DNA from 2 places in the Rhodoferax sp. EU05-FHT12H12 genome. Region 1 is predicted to be linked to the other one. Evidence: predicted binding sites of a transcription regulator. Region 1 holds the regulator's gene; the other holds the start of a gene.

Region 1 (7,666 bases):
CACAACATGCCCAGCCCCAGCGGCGCACCGCGCCCCCATCGCAAGCCCAGGTTGCGGGTGCGACTCCATACCGCGCGTGCTCCCGCCTGCAGCCACAGCGGCTGGCGCCCCTGCCACAGCAGCAGCAGGCCCAGCACCAGTGCCGCCACATGCACCATGGACCACACGGGCCGCAGCGCAGCGCTCTGCACCGTAAGCCAGCCCAGGCCCTGCATGGAGGCCGCGGCCAGCCCCCCAAGCGTGGCGTAACCCACTACCCGGCCGATTTGAAACAGAAGGAGTGCAGAGTTCTGGCGCGGACCCGCAGCCTGGCCGATGCCTGCACAGGCAGCACCACACATGGCCACACAGTGGGGCCCACCCACCAAGCCCATCACCAAGGCCGTGATTGCCAGAGACGATTGCATCCGACGATGCTAAATGATCTTGGAAAAACGGGCCCGTGTACGGTCAGTTTGCAAATACTTGTCAAACACCATGGCCACGGCTCTGACAAAAAACCAGCCTTGGGTAGTGACCTGGATGCCGCTGTCATCCAGCACCACCATGCCCTGCTCGGCCAGCGCCTGCAAGGCCACCAGTTCGCTGGCAAAGTAGTTTTTGAAGTCCACCAAATACGCGAGGTTGATGGATTCATACTGCAACTGGCCCTGGCACATCAGCGCCATGATGACGGCGCGGCGTACCAGGTCATCACGGGTTACCGCCAGGCCACGCACTACGGGAAAGCGTCCTTGGTTCAGGTAGTCGTAGTACTCATCCAGCGTTTTGGCGTTCTGGCTGTAGCTGGCACCAATGCGGCCAATGGCCGAGACGCCCAGCGCAATCAGATCGCAATCGGGCTGCGTGCTGTACCCCTGGAAATTGCGATGCAGGCGCCCTTGCCGCTTGGCCACCGCCAGCGAGTCTTCCGGCAAGGCGAAATGGTCCATTCCCACATACACATAACCCGCACCCATAAAGGCAGCCAGGGAGCGTGACAACATGGACACCTTGGACGCCGCGCTGGGCAACTCCACCGTGGCAATGCGCCGCTGGGGCTTGAAGCGCTCGGGCAAATGCGCGTAGGCGTATAGCGCAATACGGTCGGGCCGCAACTGGTTCACCTGGGCCAGCGTGCGGTCAAACGACTCAGGGCTCTGCTGGGGCAAGCCATAGATCAAGTCCACATTGATGGACTCAAAGCCGCGCGCGCGCGCAGCCTCCACCAGCGCAAACACCTGCTCAGCGGGCTGCACGCGGTGCACAGCCTTTTGCACTGCGGGGTCAAAATCCTGGACCCCAAAGCTCAGACGGTTGAAGCCGAGCTCGGCCAGGGTGTCCAGACGCTGCGCGTCAATGGTGCGGGGGTCCACTTCAATGGAGTATTCGCCGCCGGGCGCGAGGTTGAAATTGCGCCGCAGCATGCCCATCAGCTCGCCCAACTCGGCGTCACTCAAGAAGGTGGGGCTGCCGCCACCCAGGTGCAACTGGCTCACGGTCTGGCCGGTACCGATGCACGCGGTATGCAGGTCCACCTCGCGGCTCAGGTAGCGCAGGTAGGTCGCTGCCTTGTCATGGTGCTTGGTGATGATTTTGTTGCAGGCGCAGTAGTAGCATAGCGACTCGCAAAAGGGAATATGCACATACAGGGACAAGGGTAGCGCCAAGGCAGCGGCGCCGCTACGGCGCTGGGCCAGTGCCTGGGCATAGTCATCCGCGGTGAAGGCTTCGACAAAGCGGTCTGCCGTCGGGTAGGAGGTGTAGCGCGGCCCCGAAACGTCAAAACGGGTCAACAAATTTTCAGAGATGGGCGGGGTGTCGAGGACGGCGTTCATGGATACTCCAAACTGGCATCACAAATGTCGCCCAAACGCCCGCGGCGGACATTGATACAGATCAAGCCCGCGATGGGTGCCAAGGCGGATAATTGACTTGCATCAGGGGAACCACATGTTTGAACCAAGCACTCCATCCGGCAAACCAGGCGAGGCGCATGCGCACATTGCCATCACGCCCGTACCAACCGCGCCCCTGAGCCCGCACACCATCAAGGTCGCCTGCTCCAACTGCAACCTGCGTGAACTCTGCATGCCCCTGGGTCTGAGCCCCAGCGAACTGGAGAAGATTGACGATGTGGTGGCCAGCCGCCGCAAAGTCAAACGGGGTAGCACCCTCTTCCGCAATGGCGAGCGTTTTACCAGCCTCTACGCCATTCGCACCGGCTTCTTCAAGACCTGCGTGGCCTCGGAGGACGGGCGTGACCAGGTCACCGGCTTTCAGATGGCGGGTGAAGTAATTGGTCTGGACGGCATCGTCAACGATCACCACACCTGCGACGCCGTGGCGCTGGAAGACGCCGAAGTCTGCGTTATGCCCTTTGAGCGCATTGAAGAACTGTCACGCGAAGTGAACGCACTGCAGCGCCACGTGCACAAGATCATGAGCCGCGAGATCGTGCGGGAGAACGGCGTCATGCTGCTGCTGGGCAGCATGCGCGCCGAAGAGCGCCTGGCCGCCTTCCTGTTGAACCTGGTGCAGCGGTTGCACGCACGCGGCTTCTCGCAGTCGGAGTTGGTACTGCGCATGACGCGCGAAGAAATTGGCAGCTACCTCGGCCTCAAGCTCGAAACCGTCAGCCGCACTTTTTCAAAGTTTGTGGAAGACGGCATCGTGGAAGTGAAACAGCGTCACGTGCGCATCTTGAACACCGATGCCCTCAAAGACATCGTGAATCCTAAAGTCTGCAACTGATCAGTCGTTGACCTCTGCAGGGCTGAGACACAGCAGTGCTGCCAGTCCACTGGCGACCAGCGCGATCACCCAAAACACAAAGAACGCCACGGTGTAAACACCCTGGCGCGAGAACTCCACAGGCCGCCCCAGCCAGTGCAACTCATGCGGGTCGACAAACGCGAACACCAACACCTCCAGCAAACACGCCGTCAAAAAAGCAGGCCACACAATTGCTGTCCATTTGACTTTGGGCATGGTGCGCCTCTTGGGAATCAGGGTTTGGACTGGGCCACAGGCGCTTTGACGCCCGTCGCAGCGTGGTTACGCGCTTGCATGGCGGGCGCCAGGCTCTCCGGGGCACCTTCCAGCGTACGGTTGATCTCAATGCCCTTTTGGTAGTAGTTTTGGTCCACCACCGGGTCTGCACCGGACATGGCCAGGTACAGCGTGACGAAGCCGGCGACCACCACAATGGCCGGGCCAGACAACACCAACCAGACGTGGCCAAAGTGCCACCAGGGTTGGGAGGAGATAGAAGGAGAGTCCATGGTGAATCCTTAACGGGGAACGATAAACACCGATTTTTCGGTCACGGCCATCTTGTGCTCCGCATCGGCCACTTCAAATTGGATGGCGTGTGAGCCTGCGGGGACGGCCTCATATGGCACTTGCACCCGGACCGCGACCCAGCGCGCCTGGGTAGCACCAATGGCAACGGTAGGGCTGTCCAACTGGATGCTGATGCCCTCTATCCCGCTGGCGCCAATGCGGAAGTCCTGGTCCTGCTCCGTCGCATTCATGATCTGCAGGCGGTATACGTTTTCGATCTTGCCGCCTTGCACGATACGCGCCAGCGTGCCACGGTCACGCACCACATCCACCTTGAACGGCGAGCGCAGCGCCAAACTCGCCAGCATGGCCACCACCACCGCCAACAAAATGCCGCTGTACACCAGCACCCGGGGGCGCAGTACATGGCGAATGGTCTGGGCACGGGTCCAGTGTTGGCTCACCGCATTTTGGGTGGAGTACTTCACCAGTCCCCGGGCGTAGCCCATCTTGTCCATCACGGTGTCGCATACATCCGCACACGCGCCACAGCCAATGCACTCGTACTGCAGGCCCTTGCGGATGTCGATGCCGGTGGGGCACACCTGTACACACAGGCTGCAGTCCACACAGGCCCCCAGGTTCAGGGCCAGGGGATCTGCCTTGCGCGACCGCGCGCCACGGGGCTCTCCACGCTCTTGGTCATAGGTCACCACCAGGGTGTCCTTGTCGAACATGGCACTCTGAAAACGGGCATACGGGCACATGTATTTGCACACCTGCTCGCGCATGTAACCGGCATTGCCATACGTGGCAAAACCATAAAACAGAATCCAGAAACTTTCCCAGGGACCCAAGCCCCATTGCAAAACCTCTTGGCTGAGGGTGTGGATGGGGGTGAAGTAGCCCACAAAGGTAAACCCGGTCCACAACGCCACGACAACCCACATGCCCTGTTTGGCTGCTTTGCGCCATACCTTGTCCCAATTCCAGGGGCCTGCATCACGGCGCATGCGGGCGGAACGGTCGCCTTCGGCAAGCTTTTCCATCCAGAGAAAAATTTCGGTGTACACCGTTTGCGGGCAGGCATAACCACACCACAAACGCCCTGCCACCGCTGTGAACAAAAACAGCGCCAAGGCGGAAATCACCAGTATCCCGGTAAGGTAAACAAAGTCTTGCGGGTAGAGAACCAGATTGAAAATATAGAAACGCCGCGCCCCCAGATCAAAGAGCACGGCTTGGCGCTGGCCCCACTCCAGCCAGGGCAAACCATAAAACACGAGCTGTGTGAGAAACACCAGCGCCCAACGCCACTTGGAGAAATACCCAGACACACTGCGCGGGTAGATCTTCTTGTGCGCCTCGTACAAGGCCACCATTTCTGCATCGGCCCCGGGCGGTGGCTCTATCGGGCCACGGTCCGGAGACGGCGCAATCGGAATGACTTTGCGGGGCGAGTCGGGGGCTGTGTTCAACACAATGTCCTGAAAAGCGGTCGCTTACTTGGCAGGCGCGCCGTTGTTGGACATGCCCCAGACATAGGCAGCCAGCACCTGAATCTGCGCTGCAGTCAACTTGTCAGCCTGTGCAGGCATCTGGTTGACCTTGCCGTTGTTGATCATGGCCACAATCGCGTTCTCGCCATAACCATGCAGCCAGACATCATCCGTCAGGTTGGGCGCGCCCAGGGCGATATTGCCCTTGCCGTCGCCACCGTGGCAGGCCGCACAGGCGGCAAACTTGGGTTTGCCCAGAGCGGCACGCACCGAGTCGTGGGGGCTGCCGGAGAGGCTCAACACATAGTGCGCCACGTTCTTCACATCATCTCCGGTACCTACAGCAGCAGCCATGGGCGGCATCTGTCCCACACGGCCCAAAGTTAGTGTCTCGGCGATTTTTTCCGGTGTACCGCCGTGCAGCCAATCCGCATCGGTCAGGTTGGGGAAACCCTTGGAGCCGCGAGCATCGGAGCCATGGCACTGCGAGCAGTTGTTCATGAACAAACGCTCACCGATCGCATGGGCTTGCGGATCCTTGGACACGTCTTCGGGCTTCATGGACGCAAACTTGGCGTACAGCGGGGCCACTTCCTGATTGCCCTTGGCCACTTCAGCCTGGTACTGGCCCTCCTGGGTCCAGCCCAGCTTGCCGGCCGACTTGCCCAAGCCGGGATAAAGCGCCAGATACACGCCAGCAAACACAATGGTGATGATGAACAGCCACACCCACCAGCGCGGCAAGGGGTTGTTCATCTCGCGCAGGTCACCGTCCCAGACGTGGCCGGTTGTGTTGTCGTTGGCGGTCATGGCCTTGGCCTTGCCACTGAACCACAGCAGCAACAGACAGGCCACAATGCCAATCACCGTGATGGCCGCCACATAGACGGACCAGAAGTTACTCGTAAAGTCGCTCATTTTTATTCCTTATGCGGGTTCAGTCCTGCTCAAAAGGCAGGTTGGCAGCTTGCGCAAAGTCACCCGATCGGCGCTTGGACCACGCCCACCAGACAATGCCAACAAACACCACCAGGCTGACCAGGGTGGTCACGGAACGCAGGGTATTGATGTCCATGGAAATCTCCCTTTTTCTTTACTTGAGTGCCAAGCCGAGCACTTGCAGGTAGGCAATGGTGGCCTCCAGCTCGGTCTTGCCCTTCACCTCTTCCGGTGCCTTGGCAATCTGCTCGTCGGTGTAGGGCACGCCCACCGTGCGCAGGGCCTTCATGCGGGCGGGCATCTCTGCGGCGGCCACCTGGTTCTTTGCCAGCCAAGGGTAGGCAGGCATGTTGGACTCAGGCACTACATCGCGCGGGTTCACCAAGTGAATGCGGTGCCATTCGTCGCTGTACTTGCCGCCCACGCGTGCCAAGTCGGGGCCCGTGCGCTTACTGCCCCACTGGAAGGGGTGGTCGTACACCGACTCACCCGCAACCGAATAATGGCCGTAACGCAGCGTCTCGGCGCGGAAGGGGCGAATCATCTGCGAGTGGCAGTTGTAGCAACCCTCGCGGATGTAGACGTCACGGCCTGCCAGTTGCAGCGCGGTGTACGGCTGGATGCCTTTGATCGGCTCGGTGGTGGACTTCTGGAAGAACAGTGGAACAATTTCCACCATACCGCCCACCAGCAGGACCAACAGGATCAACACAATCATCAAGAAGTTGTTGGTCTCAATCTTCTCGTGCGACAAGCCGGAGCTTTTGGTTTCGTTAGCCATATTCTTGTTCTCCTTAGGCGTGGGCAGCGACGGTTGGGATGGTCACGGTAGTGGCCCGGCCGGCAGTCGCGGTCTTCAGGGTGTTCCACAACATGATCAGCATGCCGCTCAGGTAGAGCAGACCGCCAAGCAGACGCAGCACATAGAAGGGATACGTAGCCTTCACCGACTCCACAAAGGTGTAGGTCAACGTTCCGTCGGGGTTGATGGCGCGCCACATCAGGCCTTGCATCACACCGGCAATCCACATCGCGGCGATGTAAATCACGATGCCGATGGTGGCCACCCAGAAGTGCAGCTCAATGGCTTTGACACTGAACATCTGCTTCTGGCCAAACAGGCGGGGAATCAGGTAGTACATGGAGCCCATGGTCACCAGACCCACCCAACCCAGAGCGCCTGAGTGCACGTGGCCCACGGTCCAGTCGGTGTAGTGGCTCAAGGCGTTCACGGTCTTGATGGACATCATGGGGCCTTCGAACGTGGACATGCCGTAAAAGGACAGGGACACGATCAGGAAACGCAGGATGGGGTCGTCACGCAGTTTGTGCCAGGCACCCGACAAGGTCATGATGCCGTTGATCATGCCGCCCCAGCTGGGAGCCAACAAAATCAGGGAGAACACCATACCGACGGACTGGGTCCAGTCAGGCAAGGCGGTGTAATGCAAATGGTGGGGACCCGCCCACATGTAAGTGAAGATCAGCGCCCAGAAGTGGACGATGGACAAGCGGTAGCTGTACACCGGACGACCTGCCTGCTTGGGAATGAAGTAATACATCATGCCCAGGAAGCCCGCGGTCAGGAAGAAGCCCACGGCGTTGTGGCCATACCACCACTGCACCATGGCATCTTGCACACCAGCATAGGCCGAGTAGGACTTCATGAAGCCCGCAGGAATGGCGGCACTGTTGACCAAATGCAGAATGGCCACGGCCAGGATGAAGGCGCCAAAGAACCAGTTGGCCACATAAATGTGCTTGACCTTGCGGGTGCCCACGGTGCCGAAGAACACCACGGCAAACGACACCCAGACCAGCGTGATCAGGATGTCAATGGGCCACTCCAGCTCGGCATACTCCTTGCCTTGGGTATACCCCAGCGGCAGGGACACTGCAGCGGCCAGAATGACCAGCTGCCACCCCCAGAAGGTGAATGCCGCCAGCTTGTCGCCAAACAGGCG
Region 2 (7,666 bases), on a different contig from region 1:
CGCCAGCTCCGCCAAGTCCTGCGAGGCACTGCTTTGCTGCAAATGCAGTACCCGGCTGGCGGCCCATCCGCCCCAACCCGTGGCCACCACAAACAGGTGCATGCGGCCCTGCGCATCCGTCCACGCCACCGGGTTGCCCAGGCGGCGCAGGCCATGGCCCAGCAAATCGCCCATTTGGTGGCGGTTCACCACAAAGCATGGCGGCAGCCAGGCCTGGGTGGCGCGGTCCCATTGGCTGGCGGCAATCTGCACCAGCGGGCCACTCTCGCGCTCGCCCGAAAACCAGAACAGGCTCAGGGCTGCGGCGTGCCCAGCCGGCATGGGCAGCAGGCTGCTGGCGTGGGCAGCGGCGGTGCCGGCTGGCATGGGCACATCGCCCCCGGCCACGCGTTGAAGTTGCGCCGCCTGCACCGGCTGGCCACCCACGGCGATGGCCGGCATCTGCGCCAGCGCGGGTGCGGCCGTTGGCGGCCGCACGGCATGGTCTGCGCCCAGCAGCACGGCCAGGCTGGCCAGCACCAGGGCCACACGCCCCCCGGGATGGGCCAAAAGAGAAGACAAGAACATGCGTCGATCTTAGTGGGGTGCCACAGGGGCTCTGGCGCCATGGCTGCAAAAAACCGCCAAGCCGGGGACAATGCGGGGCATGAAAACCCTGCTCTCCATCGCCCCCCTGAGTTTCCCCTGGCAGACCCTGGACCCCTTCCTGTTCTGCGTGCACCACAACGACGCCTACCCGGCGGGCAACGCGCAGATGGCGCCCAACCCGGCGCTGCTGGCAGGCCGCGACATCGGCCAGGACTTTGCGGGCAAGGACGGCTGGAGCATGTACCACGGCGACACCGTGCCCGGTTTTCCCTCGCACCCGCACCGGGGGTTTGAAACGGTCACCATCGTGCGCAACGGCCGCATCGACCACTCCGACTCACTGGGCGCCACCGCCCGCTTTGGCGGTGGCGATGTGCAGTGGCTCACGGCCGGCAAAGGCATCGTGCACTGCGAGATGTTTCCGCTCTTGCACACCGATGCCCCCAACCCCACCGAGCTGTTCCAGATCTGGGTCAACCTGCCGGCCAAACACAAAATGGCCGAGCCCCACTTCACCATGTTTTGGCACGAAGACATTCCCCGCATCACTGCCACCGATGCGCAAGGCAGGACCACCGACGTGGTGTGTATTGCCGGCACGCTGGAAGGCAAAAAGGCCCTGCCCCCGCCACCCGACTCCTGGGCCAGCGAGCCCGGCAGCGACCTGGGCATCTACACCGTCAAACTCAGCCCCGGCGCGCAGTGGACGCTGCCCGCCGCCGCCAGCGCCGCCACGCGGCGCATCCTGTATTTCTTCAAGGGTGGGGCACTCACCGTGGCGGGTGAACCGGTGCCAGTCAAATCCGTGATGGAAGTACAGGCCGACCATGACTGCAGTTTCGTCAACGGCGATGCCGAGAGTGAACTGCTGGTGCTGCAGGCCCGCCCGATTGGCGAGCCGGTGGCGCAATACGGTCCGTTTGTGATGAACACCCAGCAAGAGATTCACCAGGCCTTTGCCGACTACCGCCGCACCGAGTTTGGCGGCTGGCCCTGGGGCGCCAATGACCCGGTGCACCCACGCGACAAGGGCCGCTTTGCCAAGCATGCGGATGGAAAAATAGAAGAGCGTTAACCCCCACGCTCCGCCGCTGCGCGGGTCGCTGCCCCCCCCAAGGGGGCGTATTCAGCTGGGGGCGGACCGGCGCTGAGACCTAGCCCCTCTTCGCGTTCACCCCCAACGCATCCACCAGCCCCGCCATCGCGGCACCCGCCTCGGTGCCCAAGCCGTGCAAGCCCTGCTGCACGGTGGTCTGGTTGGTGGCGGGCTGGTTCTGGCTGACCTTCCATTTGCCGGCCAGGCTGTCGATGGGAATTTCAATGCCCACCACCGCCGCAATCATGCGGTCGGTGTAGTCGCGCGGGGCGTCGTCCACGGCCCAAGGGCGCACCATGCCCGCCTCCTGCTGGCCCGTCAGCTCCGCCATCTGCGCACGTATCCAGGCCGCATCGTCATGCACCCGCAGCAGGCCCTTGGCATGCACCACCGCGTAGTTCCACGTGGGCACCACCTTGCCGTGTTCAGCCTTGCTGGCATACCAGCCGGGGCTGATGTAATGCTGCGGGCCCTGGAAGATGACCAGCACCGGTGTCGCCAGATCGGTTTCGCGCCACAGCGGATTGGCACGCGCCACATGGCCCACCAGCGTAGGGCGGGCCACGCCCTCGGTGCGCAACAGCAGCGGGATGTGGTTGGCCTCCAACCCCTGCGCCGTCAGCGTCACCAGGGTCGCCAGGGGGTGGCTGCGCACCAAGGCGTGTAGCACCTCGGCGCGGGTTTCCTCAAAGTGGCTGGGCTGGTACATACGGCACCCGGCTACTGACTGGCCAGGTTGAGCTCGGCCTGCGGCTTGGCCTCCGCCGCAGCGCCGCCGGTTTTCACTGCGCCCAAAAACAGGCGCTCGGCACTCACCTGTTTCGCAGCCAGGTAGTCCTTGACCACCACGCCACGCTGGAGCGCCAGCTCGCGGGCAGCCTCGTCGTTGACGGTGATGTTGGCCAGCAACAGGGCCTCCATGTCAGGCACCTCGATGTCCTTGGTGAGGCCTACCAGGTTGCGCGGCTTGGTGATGTCGGCGCGGCGGTAGACCGCGCGCAGCAGCACCGGCATTTCCTCGGCGCTGTAGCTGGCCACGGCCGCCGCGTCTTGCCCCTGCGCGGTGGCGCGACGGCGTTTCTCGGCCAGCAGCAGGCCCTTGAGGCGTTCGCGCTTGATGGCTTCGCGCTCGGCCTCTACATTGGCCGTGCCTTGCACGGTCAAGCGCAGGCCGGGGCGGTCCACCAGCGCCTTGGCGACCTTGTCCAGCCCGGCCTTGGCCGGGTCGGTCAGCACACTGCTACCGGGTGCAAAAGCCACAGTGCTCAACTCTGCACTGCCGCCGCCACCGAAGGCATTGGCCAGCAGACTAAAGGGGGCGGTGATGGCCTTGGCTACCAGGTTGGTGATGACTTTCCAGATCACCGGACCAATGCGGAACTGCGGATCGTTGAGCGAGCCGCTGATCGGCAGGTCCAGGTCAATCACGCCATTGCGGTCGGCCAGCAGGGCCACCGCCAGCTTGACGGGCAGGCTATTGGGTGCGCCGTCCACCTTGTCGCCAAAGGTCAGCTGGTTCAGCACCAGTTTGTTGGTGGCGGTGAGCTGGCCATCGGGTTGCACGGTGTAGCGCACATCCAGGCTGAGCTTGCCGCGCTCGATGCCATAACCCGCGTACTTGACCGCATAGGGTGAGAGCGGCGACAGCTCCAGGTCGCGCACCTTGCCCGCAATGTCCAGCGCCAAAGGCTTGGCCAGCGGGTTGAGCTTGCCGGTGATGTCCAGCGACGCGGTGCCTTCGGCCCGCCCACGCAGCTCCAGGTCGGCCAGCTGCACCACGCCGTTGGAGGGCTGGCTGGAGAACTGGCTGAGCTTGCCGGTCAGGTCGCTCAGGTTGGCGGTGTAGTTGGGCTGGATGAAACGGTCGGAAAACAGCACCCGACCGTTGACCAGGCTGATAGGGCCCATGGTGATGACGGCGTCGGGCCCGGCGCTGGCACTCGCGGCTGCGGATGCAGCAGGTGCCGGGGCCGATGCTGCGGCACCGGGTGGCGTGCTGGCGGCCGCCTCGGCCTGGGCCGGGGTTTTGCTCAGGTCCTGCAGGTTCAGGCGGCCATTGGGGTTGACGATAAGACGGGCGTAAAAGTCGGACAGCGCCGCCTCGCGCACGTTCACCCGCGTGGCGGCACCGGGCACCATGGCCAGGTCGATGCCGGGCACGTTGAGCGACTTCCAGCTCAGCAGCTCCTCGGCAAAACTGCCGGCCGCGCCTTGCACGGTGTTGGCACGGAAGTCTTCCAGCTGTGCATCACCCTTGAGTGCGACCTCCGGCCCCTTGGCCGTGCTGGCAAAACGCAGCTGGCCCTTGAAGCTGGCATCGGCCCGCAGCACATCCAGGTTCACCTGGCTGGCCACGTAGGGCGCGAGCGCATGCGCCGGCAGCTCCAGCAACTCCACGGCGCCCTGGGCTTGCACCGGGTCCCAGGCCACGGTGCCTTGGTAACGCAGGCTGCCGGCTTCGGCCTGGCCCGACTTCACGCGGGCGCTCAGCGTCACCGGCACTGGCTTCTTGCCATCCAGCGCGGCACCCTTGGCCTGCAGGTTGAGGGCTGAAATATCCAGCCGCACCGGGCGCGCGTTCACGCGGTCGGTGAACTGCACAGCAGCGTTTTGCAGCTGCAGCTCGCCCAGCGCCACTTTCCAGGGCGCTGCGGGGGGCGCGGTTGCAGCCGGGGTAGCGGCGGCTGGGGCAAGGGGCGCGGCGCCGTGGGCTGCTTTCAGCCAGCGCTCAAACATCCATGTCCCGTCCGTCTCGCGGCGCACGCCGCTGCTGGCACCGGCCAGCAGCAGCTTGCCCACGCGGGCAGTCCGAGCCGCCAGGTCCACCTGGGCATCGCTCACTTCGAGCAGCTTGAACTTGGGCAGGTCCTGGGAGCTGGGGCCCTCAGAGTTGCGCGTATTGCCCGTGGTGGTGGCAGCGGCCGCCATGGCCTTGCTGGCCACCAGGCCCGCGTCGCGCACGGCCAGTTGTTTCACCGTGGCCTGCAGCTTGTCACCGGCCCAGGTGGCACCCAGTTCGGCGTCCAGCACGCCGCGCACCGTGGGCTGCAGCCATGCGGCCAAGTAGGGGTCGGCCAGTGCCAGGGCCAGGCCATTGACGGTGGCTTGGGCGCTGCCTTGCTGGTCGGTCCCCTCTGCCTGCAGGGTCAGGCGCGCGCTGGTCTTGCCCGCGGGCAGGTTGGCGCTGGCCTCGGCGCGCACCGCCTGGTCCATGGGCCAGTGCAGGCCCTGGGCCGTGAGCTCCAGCTCGGTCAGCGCCAGCTTGGCCGGGGTTTGTTGGTCCTGCCAGTCCACCTGGCCACCCCGCAGCGCCAGGCGCTCCAGCGCCAAGGCCCACGGTTTGGCAGTAGCTGGCGTTTCAGTGCCTTTTGGGCCTGTAGCCCCCGTGGTGTCTGCGCGAGCAGCTCCTGTTTTAGGAGCGTCTTTGGCTGCCCCTGTGCTGGCAAGCGCCAGATTGAGGCGGCCATTGCGCGCGCGCAGCACCTGCAAGCGCGGGTTGCTGATCTCCACCGCACCCAGCTTTACCTGCTGCTCCAGTGGGCGCACATCGGCCAGCTCGGTGCGCACCGCGTCCACCGACAGCAAGGGCGCGCCGGTGGCATCCGCCACGGCCAGTTGGCTCACGGTGACCACGCCCGAGAGCGTGACTGCGGTTTGCGGTTGCTGCACAAAACCGATCTTGAGTTCTGCATCCACCACCGCGCTTTGCGGCTGCACAGGCAGGCCTGCCGGCAGGTAGGGCAGATAGGGCTTGAGGTCCAACTGGCTGATCTTCAGCTGCGCCTCGCCCTGGCGGGTTTGGGCGAACGGCGTGCCCTGGGCCGCGGTATCAAAGGCACTGCCATTGAGCACAAAGGCCAGCCGTGGCGCCACCAGCACATCACGCTTGGAATCAAAGTTGCTGAGAAAAGGCACGCTGAGCTGCAGCTCGCGCAGCGTGTGCTGGCGCGGCTGGCCTTGCAGCGCCTGGTCGGTGTAGTCCACGCTGCCGCCACTGAGGGTGACGTTGTAGACCGCAAAGCGCAGCGGATCTCCTGCAGGCGCGTCCGAAGGTGCCTGCAGGCGCTGCACGATGTCGTCGATGTCGTACTGCCCCTTGCCCGTGTGGGTGAGGTACAGCGTGGGCGCCTCCACGGCCACCGCGTCCACCACGGGCGCCAGACGCAGCAGCGACTGCAGCTCGGCATCTACATAGACCCTGGCTACGCTGAACTGCGGGCCACTGCCGTCGGCCTTGGCCACGGCCAGCTCGCGCACTGTGAGCTCCAGCGACCAGGGCGCAAACTCGATGGCACCGATGGTGACCACACGGCCCAGCAACGCCGATAGCCGGGTTTGCGCCTGGCTTTTGGCAATGGACGGCACCAGCGCCCAGGCCAGCCCCCATAGCAACACCAGCGCACCCAGCGCATAGGCCAGGCGGTGCAACCAGGTCAGGACTCGGGGGGACAGTGGTGTCGTCATAGCAAGGGCAAGGAATAAGGACGTCAGTACCGCGCCGGGCGGCGCACAGCAGTGATGGTAACGGCGCTACTTGAGCCGTGCACGCCCCAAAGGTCCGAACGGCTAGCAACACGGCCGTTGACCTGCATCAAGCTCTTGGGCTGGCGTGCGTGGGAAGCTCTCGCACAATTACCGGAGACACGCCATGCCCCGTAGCAGCCTGCAAACCATCAAAGACGAACACGCCGCCCTGGCCGCCATGCTGCAGTCACTGCTGCTGATGCTGGACCGTGGCCCCGGTGACGAACCCGAACGATTTTTTGACGTGCTGCGCGCCATGCTCTTCTACATTGACGAGTTCCCCGAGCGCCTGCACCACCCCAAGGAATCGGACCTGCTGTTTCCGCGCGTGGTGCGCCTGGCGCCCCAGACCCTGGAGGCCATCACCCAGCTGGAAAAAGACCACGCCCGCAGCGAGGCCGCCGTGCGCGAATTGCAGCACCTGCTGCTGGCCTGGGAACTGCTGGGGGAAAGCCGCCACGCGGCGTTTGACACCGCCGTACGCCGCTATGTAGCCGCCTACCTGACCCACATGAAGCTGGAAGAAACCGCCATCCTGCCCGTGGCCCAAGCGGTGCTCAGCGATGCCGACTGGGCCGAACTGGACGCAGCCTTCGCCAACAACTGCGACCCATTGACCGGCCAGCACCCACGCGACCCGGCCTTCGATCGCCTGTTCACCCGCATCGTGATGCGTGCGCCCGCACCCATTGGTGTGGGCGAGGGCTGAGAGCGCAGCCCAGCCCCCGGCTCAGCGCGCCAGCTTGAGCGCCAGCACCTGCTGGGCGACACAGCGCCCCTGCACCTTGCCCCCCTCGATACCGCTGCGGAAGTGGATGCCCGCGTACATGCGCGAGATGGCCGCTTCGTCTGCCGCCACCTTGAAGCTGGCAAAGGTGCGCGGGCCCCAGCCGCGGTCGTTGTGGGTGTTGTCGGTAAACGGCTGGTTGGCGCCAAACACCTGCTCCAGCACTCCGGCCGCCGCGCTGGACTGCACCGAGTGGCCTGAGGGGTATTCCGGGAACGGTGGCGTGTGCATCAGGGTAGGCACCCAGTTGCTGTCGATCACCAGTTGCACATAGGTCACCGGGCGCAGCAGGTTGGCGGTGTACTTGGTTTTCCAGCCCGCAATAAAGGCGTCGGCCATGGCCAGGTTCAGGCGCACCATGGTGTGGGCGGCCTTGGCCAGGTCGGCCTTTTGCACTTTGAGCAGGTCGTTGGCTATGTAGGCCCAGTGGCCCGCAGGCGTGGGGGTCTTGAGTGGGTCATCCGCCCAGTACAGCGACACCTGGCGTTGCTCTTGGGTGGCCTTGTTGCTCACCTGGTAGACCTCTTGGGCCTCTTTGTAAAACGCCGAACCCGGGCTCTCAGAGTACGGGGGATGCGGCGGTGCGGCGCAGCTGCTGCTGGTCTTCAATACAAACGGCCGCACCTCGCCCCACCAGGGCAAGAGCGCCTGCGCAAACGCGGGCGGTGTGG

The links. Region 1 encodes FNR, which switches genes on or off when oxygen is low (the NO sensors DNR and NnrR bind a similar motif). Its sites were predicted from a motif close to TTGATNNNNATCAA; they were not measured.
Region 2: AC3WS7_RS08480 (hemerythrin domain-containing protein) is a predicted target of FNR. The motif match lies at 6,266-6,279, and genes of this name have one in related genera.

The regions. Positions count from the first base shown of each region.
Region 1 covers NZ_JBYTDI010000001.1:69,161-76,826, reverse strand. The annotation lists gene AC3WS7_RS00345 (sulfite exporter TauE/SafE family protein) at 1-407, opposite strand, end outside; gene hemN (oxygen-independent coproporphyrinogen III oxidase) at 417-1,817, opposite strand; gene fnr (fumarate/nitrate reduction transcriptional regulator Fnr) at 2,014-2,733, shown strand; gene AC3WS7_RS00330 (hypothetical protein) at 2,734-2,970, opposite strand; gene AC3WS7_RS00325 (FixH family protein) at 2,988-3,263, opposite strand; gene ccoG (cytochrome c oxidase accessory protein CcoG) at 3,273-4,742, opposite strand; gene ccoP (cytochrome-c oxidase, cbb3-type subunit III) at 4,767-5,681, opposite strand; gene AC3WS7_RS00310 (cbb3-type cytochrome oxidase subunit 3) at 5,701-5,838, opposite strand; gene ccoO (cytochrome-c oxidase, cbb3-type subunit II) at 5,857-6,483, opposite strand; gene ccoN (cytochrome-c oxidase, cbb3-type subunit I) at 6,497-7,666, opposite strand, start outside.
Region 2 covers NZ_JBYTDI010000002.1:777,947-785,612, reverse strand. The annotation lists gene AC3WS7_RS08500 (exo-alpha-sialidase) at 1-567, opposite strand, end outside; gene AC3WS7_RS08495 (pirin family protein) at 638-1,663, shown strand; gene AC3WS7_RS08490 (FMN-binding negative transcriptional regulator) at 1,743-2,393, opposite strand; gene AC3WS7_RS08485 (DUF748 domain-containing protein) at 2,405-6,148, opposite strand; gene AC3WS7_RS08480 (hemerythrin domain-containing protein) at 6,333-6,917, shown strand; gene AC3WS7_RS08475 (vanadium-dependent haloperoxidase) at 6,939-7,666, opposite strand, start outside.